DNA from 2 places in the Geodermatophilus sp. SYSU D01119 genome. Region 1 is predicted to be linked to the other one. Evidence: riboswitches for the same ligand, from Rfam matches in the RefSeq annotation. Region 1 holds a riboswitch; the other holds the start of a gene.
What was found. Region 1 has a riboswitch for cyclic di-AMP ahead of ACI79X_RS09465 (transglycosylase family protein). Riboswitches for the same ligand answer to the same signal wherever they lie in the genome.
Positions count from the first base shown of each region.

Region 2: linked by a shared signal. The riboswitch ahead of ACI79X_RS19855 (transglycosylase family protein) and the one ahead of ACI79X_RS09465 (transglycosylase family protein) in region 1 are both predicted to bind cyclic di-AMP.

Region 1 covers NZ_JBJGYL010000009.1:113,777-119,400, reverse strand. The annotation lists gene menD (2-succinyl-5-enolpyruvyl-6-hydroxy-3-cyclohexene-1-carboxylic-acid synthase) at 1-1,133, shown strand, start outside; gene ACI79X_RS09470 (cupin domain-containing protein) at 1,278-1,697, shown strand; cyclic di-AMP (ydaO/yuaA leader) riboswitch at 1,757-1,926, shown strand; gene ACI79X_RS09465 (transglycosylase family protein) at 1,931-3,199, shown strand; gene ACI79X_RS09460 (nucleotidyltransferase domain-containing protein) at 3,263-4,132, opposite strand; gene ACI79X_RS09455 (methyltransferase domain-containing protein) at 4,184-4,804, opposite strand; gene ACI79X_RS09450 (isochorismate synthase) at 4,804-5,624, opposite strand, start outside.
Region 2 covers NZ_JBJGYL010000031.1:5,899-11,522, reverse strand. The annotation lists gene treZ (malto-oligosyltrehalose trehalohydrolase) at 1-742, opposite strand, end outside; gene ACI79X_RS19855 (transglycosylase family protein) at 966-1,541, opposite strand; cyclic di-AMP (ydaO/yuaA leader) riboswitch at 1,545-1,679, opposite strand; gene treY (malto-oligosyltrehalose synthase) at 1,923-4,256, opposite strand; gene glgX (glycogen debranching protein GlgX) at 4,253-5,624, opposite strand, start outside.

The DNA.
Region 1 (5,624 bases):
CCGAGGAGGAGCCCGGCCCGCTCGCGGGGCCCTGGGCCGGGCGCGACGACGGCGGGCCGTGGACCGGCGGGGCGGGCGCGCCGGCCGGCGGGGACCCGCTGCCCGACGCCCCGCGCACGCTGGTGGTCGCCGGCGACGGGCCGTCCGCTTCCGGCCGGGCCTGGGCCGACGGCGCCGCGGCCGCGGGCTGGCCGGTGGTGGCCGAGCCCAGCGGGGGCGCGTGGACCGGCGACGCCGTGCGCGGCGGGGCACTGCTGCTCGGTGCGCCGGACTGGCTGGCGGAGCACCGGCCCGCGCGGGTGGTCGTGGTCGGGCGGCCGACCCTGTCCCGGCCGGTGTCGGCGCTGCTGGCCGACCCGCGCGTGCGGGTGGAGACGGTGGTGACCGGCCCGCGCTGGCCCGACCCCGCCCGCTCCAGCACCTCGGTCACCCGAGCTGTGCCGCCGTCCGGGCCGCCGGCCGACCCCGCGTGGGCGGCCGCCTGGTGGGCCGCCGCGGGGCGGGTGGGCGCGGCCGTGGACGCGCTGCTCGACGACGCGCCCGGCCTGACCGCCGCGCGGCTGGCCCGCGACGTCGTCGCCGCGCTGCCCGCCGGCGCCCTGCTGGTGCTCGGCTCCTCGACGCCGGTGCGCGACGTCGACCGGCTCGCCGTGCCGCGCGGGGACGTGGCGGTGCTGGCCAACCGGGGCGTGGCGGGTATCGACGGGACGATCTCCACGGCGATCGGGGCGGCGCTGGTGCACGGCGGCCCCGCGGTCGCGCTCATGGGCGACCTGACCTTCCTGCACGACCTCCAGGGCCTGCTGACCGGCGAGGGCGAGGCGCGGCCGGACCTCACCGTGGTCGTCCCGGACAACGACGGCGGCGGGATCTTCGCCCAGCTCGAGCCGGGCAGGCCCGCGTACGAGCGCGACTACCGGCGGGTGTTCGGCACGCCGCACGGGCGTGACCTGGTCGCCGTCGCCCGGGCCCTGGGCTGGGAGGCCACCGCCGTGACCGCCGCGGGTGAGCTGCCGGGGGCGCTGGCGCTGGGCGGGCCGCGGGTGGTCGTCGTCCGCACCGACCAGCGCGCGGAGGCGGGCCTCGCCGTCGCCCTGCGGGAGGCGGCCTCCGGGGCGCTCGCCGGTGGCTGAGGAGGCCGTTCCCCGCGCCGTCGTCCCTCGCGCCGTCGTGGTCCGCGCCGGCCAGGGGGAGGTGGTCCCGGCGGCGGGCGTGCTGCACCGGTCGCCCTGACCGGCGCCGGCACCGGCGGCCGCCTGGGTGTCGAGGAGTTCGCCGTGCCGCCTGGCGTGGTGGGCGCGCGGCCGCACGTGCACCACGCCCACGACGAGACCTTCGTCGTCCTCGCCGGGGAGCTGACGGTGTCCACCGACGACGGCGAGGCGGTGCTGCGGCCGGGTGACCTCGCACACGCGCCGCGCGGGGCGCTGCACGGGTTCCGCGACGGGGGCGCGGTGGAGGTCCGGGCGCTGTGTCCCTACACACCCCCGGGCTACGAGCAGTACTCCCGGGACGTGCCCGCCGCGGCGGGGGCCGGGGTCGAGGTCACCGACGACCTGCTGCGTGAGCTGCGCGCTCGTCACGCGACGGAGGCGCTGACCGATCGCTCGCGCCCGGGTACACGACGGATGACCGACACGCCGGACGCCGTCCACTGTGAGTGTCAACACGACGACAGTTACCAAAGCGGTATGTAACGTTTCGGTCGCGCTCAGCAAACAGGAGCGCGGCGCCCGGTCCGCCAAACCCTGCCCACCGGTCGCTCACGTCAACTCCCAGGGCAGGGGTGGGGGACCCACTTCCGGCGCGTGACGGCCTACGGGGGCCTGACCTGAACGCGTCTCCGGGGTGAAGCCGCGTCCCGCGGCCGGGCACCGATCGCCCGAACCCGACAGCTCACCTCGCCGGCGGTGATCGGGAGATCATCACCATGTCCAAGCACCGCGCACCCCGTTACGTCCGCACCAAGAAGGTCATCGCCAAGGCCCCTGTCGCCGCCGGCGCCACCGTCGTCGGTCTGGGCGTCCTCAGTTCGCCCGCCTCCGCCTCCACCGGCCACGACTGGTCCGGTGTCGCCCAGTGCGAGTCGAGCGGCAACTGGTCGATCAACACCGGCAACGGCTACTACGGCGGCCTGCAGTTCAGCCAGTCCACCTGGGCCGCGTTCGGCGGCACCGAGCTCGCCCCGCGCGCCGACCTCGCCACCCCGGCCCAGCAGGTCGAGATCGCCGAGGCGGTCCTCGCCGGGCAGGGCATCGGCGCCTGGCCGTCCTGCGGGAAGTACCTGGCCGACGGCACCACCGCGGCCGCCGCCGAGGCGCCCGCCGCCCCGGCCGCGCCCGCCGCCCCGGCTGCGCCCGCCGCCGAGGCCCCGGCGCCGGAGGCTGCCCCCGTGCCGGAGGCCGCCCCCGCGCCGGAGGCCGCCACCGCCGCGCCTGCCGAGGCCGCGCCTGCCGAGGCCGCGCCGGCCGAGGCTGCCTCGGTCGAGGCCGACACCGAGGACTACACCGTCCGCTGGGGCGACACCGTCGCCGAGATCGCCGCCGCCCACGCCCAGAGCTGGCGGGAACTGTACGAGCGCAACGTCGACGTCATCGGCAGCAACCCGAACCTGATCTTCCCGGGTCAGGTGTTCGCGGTGAGCGGGGCGGCCCCGGCCGCCGCGCCCGCCGCCCCCGCCGCCGAGGCGCCGGCCGAGACCCCCGCCCAGAGCCCCGCCCCGGCCGAGGCCCCCGCCGGTGGCTCGAACGCCGGGGAGTCCGCGCCCGCCGGCGAGGTCGCCCCGCTCGCCGAGGCCGCCCCCGAGGTCGCCGCGGCGCCCGCCCCGGTCGCCGCCGTCGCCACCATCACCAACAGCTCCGGGCCGATCCACGCCGCGGTGCAGGCGGCCGCGAACGCCGTCGTCAGCGCCGTCCCCGGCGCCGGCGACATCACCCTCGGCGGCACCCGGCCCAGCGCCGTCGACCCCGACGGCCACCCCTCGGGCAAGGCCCTGGACTACATGGTCATGAGCGACGCCGCCCTCGGCGACGCCATCGCGCAGTACCACGTGGACCACTGGGACGAGCTCGGCGTCGAGTACGTCATCTGGGAGCAGCGCATCCTCACCTCGCCCGACGGCGCGTGGCGTGCCATGGAGGACCGCGGTGGCGTCACCGCGAACCACTTCGACCACGTGCACGTGAACTACGTCGGCTGACGACAGCCCGACACGAGGACCCCGGCCGCCCGCGGCCGGGGTCCTCGTCGTACCGGGGCGGGCTCAGGACAGCGACGCCCAGTACGCGAGGTGGGCGCGGTGGAGCCAGCCGTCGACCCAGGCCCGGTCGGGCAGCGGCGGCACCGCCGGGCTGTCGCGCAGCGCCACCAGCCGCGCCTCGGCGTCGTCGACCGCCGCGACCACCTCGGCCAGCGGCACCTCGCCGCGGCGGACCCGCCGCAGGTACGCGCGGTCGGGCTCGGGCACCGGCAGCGTGATCCGGCCGGTGCGCAGCAGCTCGACGCCCTGCAGCCCGAGCCGCAGCGCGTGCGTCGCGAACTTCACGTCGAACCCGTGCGCGTCCACGAGCTCCGCCCGGCCGGGGCGGGCGCCGGTCATCGCCGCCCGCTGGGCGCGCAGGTAGCCGAGGAAGCGGTCGGCCGCGAGGCGCGAGACGAACCGGTCGGCGTGCGCCACCAGCTCCGCCCCGGTCTCCGTGCGGACCACGACCTCCTCGTCCGGCACGAACAGCAGGAGCAGGACCGTCGGGTTGCCGCCCAGCGCCAGGCGCGCCCACTTCCGCGCCGAGTAGACGACGACGTCGAGGTCACCGGCGCCCGAGCGGTTGGCCAGCCCGCCGGGCCGGTCCCAGGCGGTGTGCCGGTGGTACTGCTCGAACGGCACGGTCGCCGTCGTCGACAGCCCCGCCGGCACCCGGCCGGTGCCGGTCACGAACTCCGGCGGCTCGAGGCAGATGCCCATCTCGTCGCGGTCGTCCTGGCCGGCCACCGAGGTGCCGTGGACGCCGGACCCGACCTGGGCACGCAGGACCGTCCCCCGCTCGGCGATCGCGCGGGCCTCCGCGGAGGCGTGCGGGTGGTCGAACGGGGGAGGCAGGGAGCGGTCGCCGGGAACGGTCGGGACGGGACGCACCGGGCCACCCAACCAGGGCCGATGGCCCCTGCCGACCGGATTCCCCGGCGCTCAGCCCGGACGCCGCCACACCAGCCCGTAGCGCCAGAACAGCAGGCGGCGGACGCGCACGCCCGGCAGGACCGCCCGGGCCCGTGCCCGCACCTCCCGCACGGTGAGCTCCGGGTCCCGCATCGGCATCCCCGGCGCGGGGAGCTCGACGGGCAGGCCGCGCACGGCCCGCCACAGCCCCACGGCGCGGTCCGCGACCGCCGCGGCGAGCTCCACCGGCAGCTCGTGGGGCAGGTCGGTGCGGGGCAGCGCGACCATCGCCAGCACGCCGCCCGGGCGCAGCGCCGCCGCGAGGGCCCGCAGTGCCTCCTCCAGCGGCAGGTGGTGCAGCACGCTCATGCCGACGACGGCGTCGTACGCGTCGCGCGGCAGGGGGAGGGCCAGCACGTCGGCCTCGAGGACCTGTACGTCCCCGGGCACCCGTGCGCGGGCCGCCGCGACCATCTCCGGTGAGCGGTCCACGGCGTCCACCCGCGCCGCCCGTCGCGCGAGCGCCGCGGCGAGGTCACCGGCGCCGCAGCCGACCTCGAGCACCCGGCCGGCGCCGCGCGGCACGGCGCGCAGGAGCAGGGGCCGGTAGTGCGCGTTGTGGTCCCAGCGCAGGTCGGGGACCAGCCGCATCAGCTCTCCAGCGCGGCCTGGAAGGCGGCGAACTTCGACTGGGTCTCGGCGAGCTCGGCGGCCGGGTCGGAGCCGGCCACGATGCCGCACCCGGCGAACAGCCGGGCCGAGGCGGGGTCGTCGTCGCACAGCTGCGCGCACCGCAGCGCCAGGCCGAACTCGCCGTCGCCGCGGGCGTCGAGCCAGCCGACCGGTCCGGCGTAGCGGCCGCGGTCCATGCCCTCGAGCTCGCCGATCACCGCGCGCGCGACGTCGGGAGGGGTGCCGCAGACGGCGGCCGTCGGGTGCACGGCGTCCACCAGGTCCAGCAGGCCGGCGCGCCCGCGCCCGCCGGAGCGGCGCTGGGTGCCGACGACGTCGGTGGCCAGGTGCCGCACGTTCGGCAGCGTCAGCAGCGAGGGCTCCACCGGCACCGACAGCGCGGTGCAGAAGGGGTCGAGCGCGCGGACCAGGGAGTCGACGGCGAGGGCGTGCTCGGCGCGGTCCTTGGAGCTGACCAGCAGCCCCGCCGCGAGCCGCTCGTCGTCGGCCCCCGCGCCGCGCGGCGCGGTGCCGGCGAGCACCCGGGCCGACAACTGCCGCCCGGTGCGGCGCAGCAGCAGCTCCGGGGTGGCGCCGAGCAGGCCGTCGACGGCGAAGGTCCAGCAGTCGGGGAAGCGGGCGGCCAGGCGGTCGAGCAGCCGGCGGGCGTCGAGCGGCACGTCGGCGGTGACCAGCAGGTCGCGGGCGAGCACCACCTTGGCGAGGTCGCCGTCGCCGATGCGCGCGACGGCGGCGGACACCGCGCCGCACCAGGACGCCGGGTCGAGCGCGCCGTCGG
Region 2 (5,624 bases), on a different contig from region 1:
CGAGCCGCAGCCCGTCGACGTGCATGTCCCGCAGCCACATCAGCGCGTTGTCCAGGATGTAGCGGCGCACCTCGTCGGAGTCGGGCCCCGACAGGTTCACCGACTCGCCCCAGGTGTTCGCGCCGCCCTCGCTGAAGACCGGCATGAACAGCGGCAGGTAGTTCCCGGACGGCCCGAGGTGGTTGTAGACGACGTCCTGGATGACGCCGAGGCCGCGCTGGTGGCAGGCGTCGACGAAGCGCTGGTAGGCGGCCGGGCCGCCGTAGCTCTCCTGCACCGCGTACCAGAGCACGCCGTCGTAGCCCCAGTTGTGGGCGCCGTCGAAGGTGTTCACCGGCAGCAGCTCGACGAAGTCGACGCCGAGGTCGACGAGGTGGCCGAGCCGGTCGATCGCCGAGTCGAGGGTGCCCTCGGGGGTGAAGGTGCCGACGTGCATCTCGTAGACGACGCCGCCGGCCAGCGGGCGCCCGGTCCACGCGGTGTCGCCCCAGGCGTACGCGGACGGGTCGAACCGGCGGGAGAGGCCGTGCACGCCGGCGGGCTGCCGCCGCGCGCGCGGGTCGGGTCGCGGCGTGTCGTCGTCGCCGAGCAGGAAGCCGTAGTCGGCGTCGGGGCCGGCCTCGACCTCCGCGCGCCACCAGCCGCGCTCGTCGCGGCGCATGTCGTGCACGGCGTCGTCGACCTGCACGCGCACCCGCTCGGGCACGGGCGCCCAGACGGCGAACTCGACGGGTGCGGACATGCGGGGACCTCCAGGGGGCGTGCGGGGTGACCGGACCGTCTTGCCCGCGCTGCGGCCCGCCAATCACTGCGCTGCGGCCCGCCGATCACTGCGCTGCCGCCCGCCGATCACTGCGCCGCGGCCGGCCGACCACTGCGCCGCGGCCGGCTGGCGGGCCACTGCGCTGCGCCCGGGGTTGCCACCAGGTGCGGCGGCCGGGGGAGCCCCGGCCGCCGCACGCGGGTCACGGCAGCTGCAGCACCTGGCCGACCGAGATCCGGTTCGGGTTCGGCACCGCGTCGCGGTTGGCCGCCCACAGCGCCCGCCAGCCGCCGTCGACGCCCTCGGCGCGGGCGATCTTGGCCAGCGTGTCGCCGCGGACGACGGTGTGCGTGTCGCCGGAGGCGGCGGGCGCGGCGGCCGGGGCGGCAGCGGGGGCCGGGGCCGGTGCCGCGGCCGGGGACCCCGCCTCGGGCGCCGACGGGTCCAGGCCCTCGCCGCAGGTGGGCCAGGCGCCCGGGCCCTGGACGTCGAGCGTGCGCTCGGCGACGGCGATCTGCTGCGCCTTGGTGGCCAGGTCGGCGCGCGGCGCGTAGGCGGTGCCACCGAAGGCGGCCCAGGTGCTCTGGCTGAACTGCAGCCCGCCGTAGTAGCCGTTCCCGGTGTTGATCGACCAGTTGCCGCTGGACTCGCACTGGGCGACGGCGTCCCAGTCGTTGGGGGCGGCGGCCGAGGCGGGGCCGGCGGCGACGCCGAGGGCGACCGCCGCGACGCCGGTCGTCACGAGGGCACGGCGGATCAGGGAGGTGGACGTGCGCATGGGGGATCTCCGATCCACCGCCTGCGAGGTGAGCTGTCGGGTTCGGAGCGATCGGTGCCCCGGCCGCACGACGTGCGGCTTCACCCCGAGGCGCTGCGTCCGGTCCCCCCGTGACCACGGTGCAGGCGCCGAGATGGGTCCCCCACCCCCGTCCTGGCTGTGCAGAGGAACGGAGCCCGGCGGACGGGGTTCGGCGGACCGGCTCCGGCACGTGGCCGTTCTGGACCCGCGTGCGCAGCCAAGGTAACGAACGGGTCACGCCGTGGCTCGTCCGCCCCACGCGTCACGGGCGTGTCGGGAGGGGCGCCTCGTCGGCCACGGGGAGGAGCCGCAGGTCACGCAGGGGCCGGGCGACCGCCCGGTCCCCGCGTGACCTCCGTCTCAGTCGCGGACGAGCAGCGCCACCGGCAGCCGGGCGAGCAGCTCGCCCACCGGCGTCCCGCCGGCGTCGGAGACCACCCGGGTGCCGGTCAGGACGTCCCGCCAGGCTCCGGTGGGCAGCGCCAGCGCGGTGTCGCCCCAGCCGGACGCCGCCAGCGCCACGGGCAGCCGCGTCGCCACCGTCACCGCGCCGCCCTGCTCCCCGGACCCGCGGTCGAAGGCGACGACGTGCTGCGCGGCGGACCCGGTCACCTGCACGGGCGTGTAGCCGGTGAACAGTTCCGGGCGGTCCCGGCGCAGCCGCAGCGCCCGCGAGGTGACCAGCAACTTGGCCGCGCCGGTCGCGTCGACCCCGGGCACCTCACCGCCGTCGAGCCGGGCCAGCAGTGCGCGCCGCTCGTCGTAGTCGACCGGGCGGCGGTTGTCCGGGTCGACCAGCGAGTGGTCCCACAGCTCGGTGCCCTGGTAGACGTCGGGGACGCCGGGCATCGTCAGCTGCAGCAGCTTCTGCGCCAGCCCGTTCGACCGCCCCGCCGCCGCGATCCGCTCGACGAACGCCTCGATCTCGCCGTGCGTCGTCGCGTCGTCGAAGGCGGCGTCGACCATCGCGTGCAGCGCGGCCTCGAACTCCTCGTCGACGTCGGTCCACGTCGTCGACAGCCCGGCCTCCCGGGCCGCCTTCTCCGCGTAGGCGTGCGCCCGCTCGCGGGACAGCGGCCAGGCGCCGACCAGGTTCTGCCACACCAGGTGCGCCAGCGGCCGGTCGGGCAGCGGGTGGCGCGACAGCCAGCCGCGCACCAGGTCGGCCCACTCGGTGGGCACCTCGGCGAGGACGGCCAGGCGGGCCCGGGTGTCCTCGCTGCGCTTGGTGTCGTGCGTGGTCAGCGTGGTCATCGACTCGGGCTTGCGCGCGAGCCGCCGCGCCTGCGCCTCGTGCCACTCCTCGACGGTGCTGCCGAACCGGGCCGGGTCCCCGCCCACCTCGTTGAGGACCACGAAGCGCGCCCACCGGTAGTAGGCGCTGTCCTCGACGCCCTTGGCCATCACCGGGCCGCTGGTCTGCTCGAAGCGGGTGGCCGCCTCGGTGCCGGCCTGCGCCAGCACCGGGTGCAGCGCGTCGACCGCGGCGACCAGGTCGGGCCGGCGGTCGCGGACGGCGGCCACCGCGGCGTCGAGGTGCTCGCGGCCGTCGGGCAGGTAGCTGCGGTAGACCGAGAAGGTGGCCAGCAGCTCGGCCAGCGCCTCCTTCTCCGTCTCCACGTCAACGCCCGGCAGCTCGCCGATCACCCGCACCAGCCGGGCCACCTCCGAGCCGAGGATCCCGTCGGTCACCTCGCGCTTGCAGTCGTGCACCAGCTGCGCGTAGTCGACCTCCCGGCCGGACAGCTCGGTGTCCAGCGCGGTCAGGCCCGCCTCGCCCGCCGGGTCGACGAGGACGTCGTCGACCTCGGCGAGCGCGTCGTAGCCGGTGGTGCCGGCGGTGCGCCAGCTGTCGGGCAGGTCCTCACCGGGCTCGAGGATCTTCTCGACCACCGTCCAGCGCCCGCCGGAGGCCTCGGCCAGCCGGTCGAGGTAGCCCTTCGGGTCGGCGAGGCCGTCGGGGTGGTCGATCCGCAGCCCGTCGACGGCGCCGTCCTCGACGAGCCGCAGCACCAGCTCGTGGGTGGCCCGGAAGACCTCCGAGTCCTCCACGCGCAGCCCGGCGAGGGTGTTGATGGCGAAGAACCGCCGGTAGTTGAGGTCGGCGTCCGCGCGCCGCCAGTCGACCAGCTCGTAGTGCTGCCGGTCGTGCACCTCCTGCGGCGTCCCCTCGCCGGTGCCGGGCGCGAGGGGGAAGCGGTTGTCGTAGTAGCGGAGCTCGCCGTCCACCACCTCGAGCTTCTCGACGTCGTCGGCCGAGCCCAGGACCGGGATGCGGACGCGCCCGCCGCCGAAGTCCCAGTCGACGTCGAACGCCGACGCGTGCGCGCTGTCGCGGCCGTGCTGGAGCACGTCCCACCACCAGGGCGCCTCGGCCGGGTCGGCCACGCCCATGTGGTTGGGCACGAGGTCGAGCACCAGGCCCAGCCCGTGCTCGTGCAGCGCCGCCACGAGCCGGTCGAAGCCCTCCTGCCCGCCGCGCGACTCGTCGACGTGCGCGTGGTCGACGGTGTCGTAGCCGTGCGTGCTGCCCGCCGCCGAGCGCAGCAGCGGGGAGGTGTACGCGTGGCTCACGCCGAGGTCGGCCAGGTAGCCGGCCACCGCCGCGGCGTCGTCGAGGGTGAACCCGGCGGTCACCTGCAGCCGGTAGGTCGCCGCCGGGACGCCCCGGCGGCGCTCGGTCGCCTCGCTCACGGCGCGGCCTGCAGCACGACGGTGGCGCGCGCCTCGACCCGGACGGTGTCGCCGGCCTTGACCTGCACCGGCTCGACGGCGCCCAGCTCCGCGGTGTCGACGACGACCGTCCAGCCCTCGGCGTACTCGCCCGGCGGCACGGTGAACTCGATCGGCTCGTGGTGGGCGTTGAACGCGAGGTAGAAGCAGTCGTCGACGACGTCCTCGCCGCGCTCGTCGGTCTCCCGGATGCCGTGGCCGTTGAGGTACATGGCCAGCGACTTGGCGAAGCCGGCGTCCCAGTCCTCGTCGCTCATCAGCTCGCCGGACGGGGTGAACCAGGCGACGTCCTGCACCGGGTCGCCCTCCTCGCGGCGCACCGGGCGGCCGTGGAAGAACCGGCGACGGCGGAAGGTCGGGTGCTCGGTGCGCAGCCGGGTGACCAGCTTGGTGAACTCCAGCAGCCCCTCGTCGACCGAGTCCCAGTCGATCCAGGTCAGCTCGGAGTCCTGGCAGTAGCCGTTGTTGTTGCCGTTCTGCGTGCGGCCGAGCTCGTCGCCGTGCAGCAGCATCGGCACGCCCTGGCTGAGCATCAGCGAGGCGATGAAGTTGCGCCGCTGGCGGGCGCGCAGCTCGAGCACCTCCGGGTCGTCGGTCTCGCCCTCGACGCCGCAGTTCCAGCTGCGGTTGTGGCTCTCGCCGTCGTTGTTGCCCTCGCCGTTGGCCTCGTTGTGCTTCTCGTTGTAGGAGACGAGGTCGTTGAGGGTGAACCCGTCGTGCGCGGTGACGAAGTTGATGCTCGCCACCGGCCGGCGGCCGGAGTGCTTGTACAGGTCGGCCGAGCCGGAGATGCGGCTGGCGAACTCGCCGATGGTGGCGTCCTCGCCGCGCCAGAAGTCGCGGACGGTGTCGCGGTACTTGCCGTTCCACTCGGTCCACAGGGCCGGGAAGTTGCCCACCTGGTAGCCGCCGTCGCCGACGTCCCACGGCTCGGCGATGAGCTTCACCTGGCTGACGATCGGGTCCTGGTGCACCAGGTCGAAGAACGCCGACAGCCGGTCGACCTCGTGGAACTGCCGGGCGAGGGTGGAGGCGAGGTCGAAGCGGAAGCCGTCGACGTGCATCTCGGTGACCCAGTAGCGCAGCGAGTCCATGATCAGCTGCAGCGCCTGCGGGGTGCGGACGTTGAGCGAGTTCCCGGTGCCCGTGGTGTCCATGTAGTACTGCTCGTCACCCTCGACCAGCCGGTAGTACGTCCGGTTGTCGATGCCCTTGAACGACAGCGTCGGGCCCATGTGGTTGCCCTCGGCCGTGTGGTTGTAGACGACGTCGAGGATGACCTCGATGCCGGCCTCGTGCAGCGTCCGGACCATGCCCTTGAACTCCTGG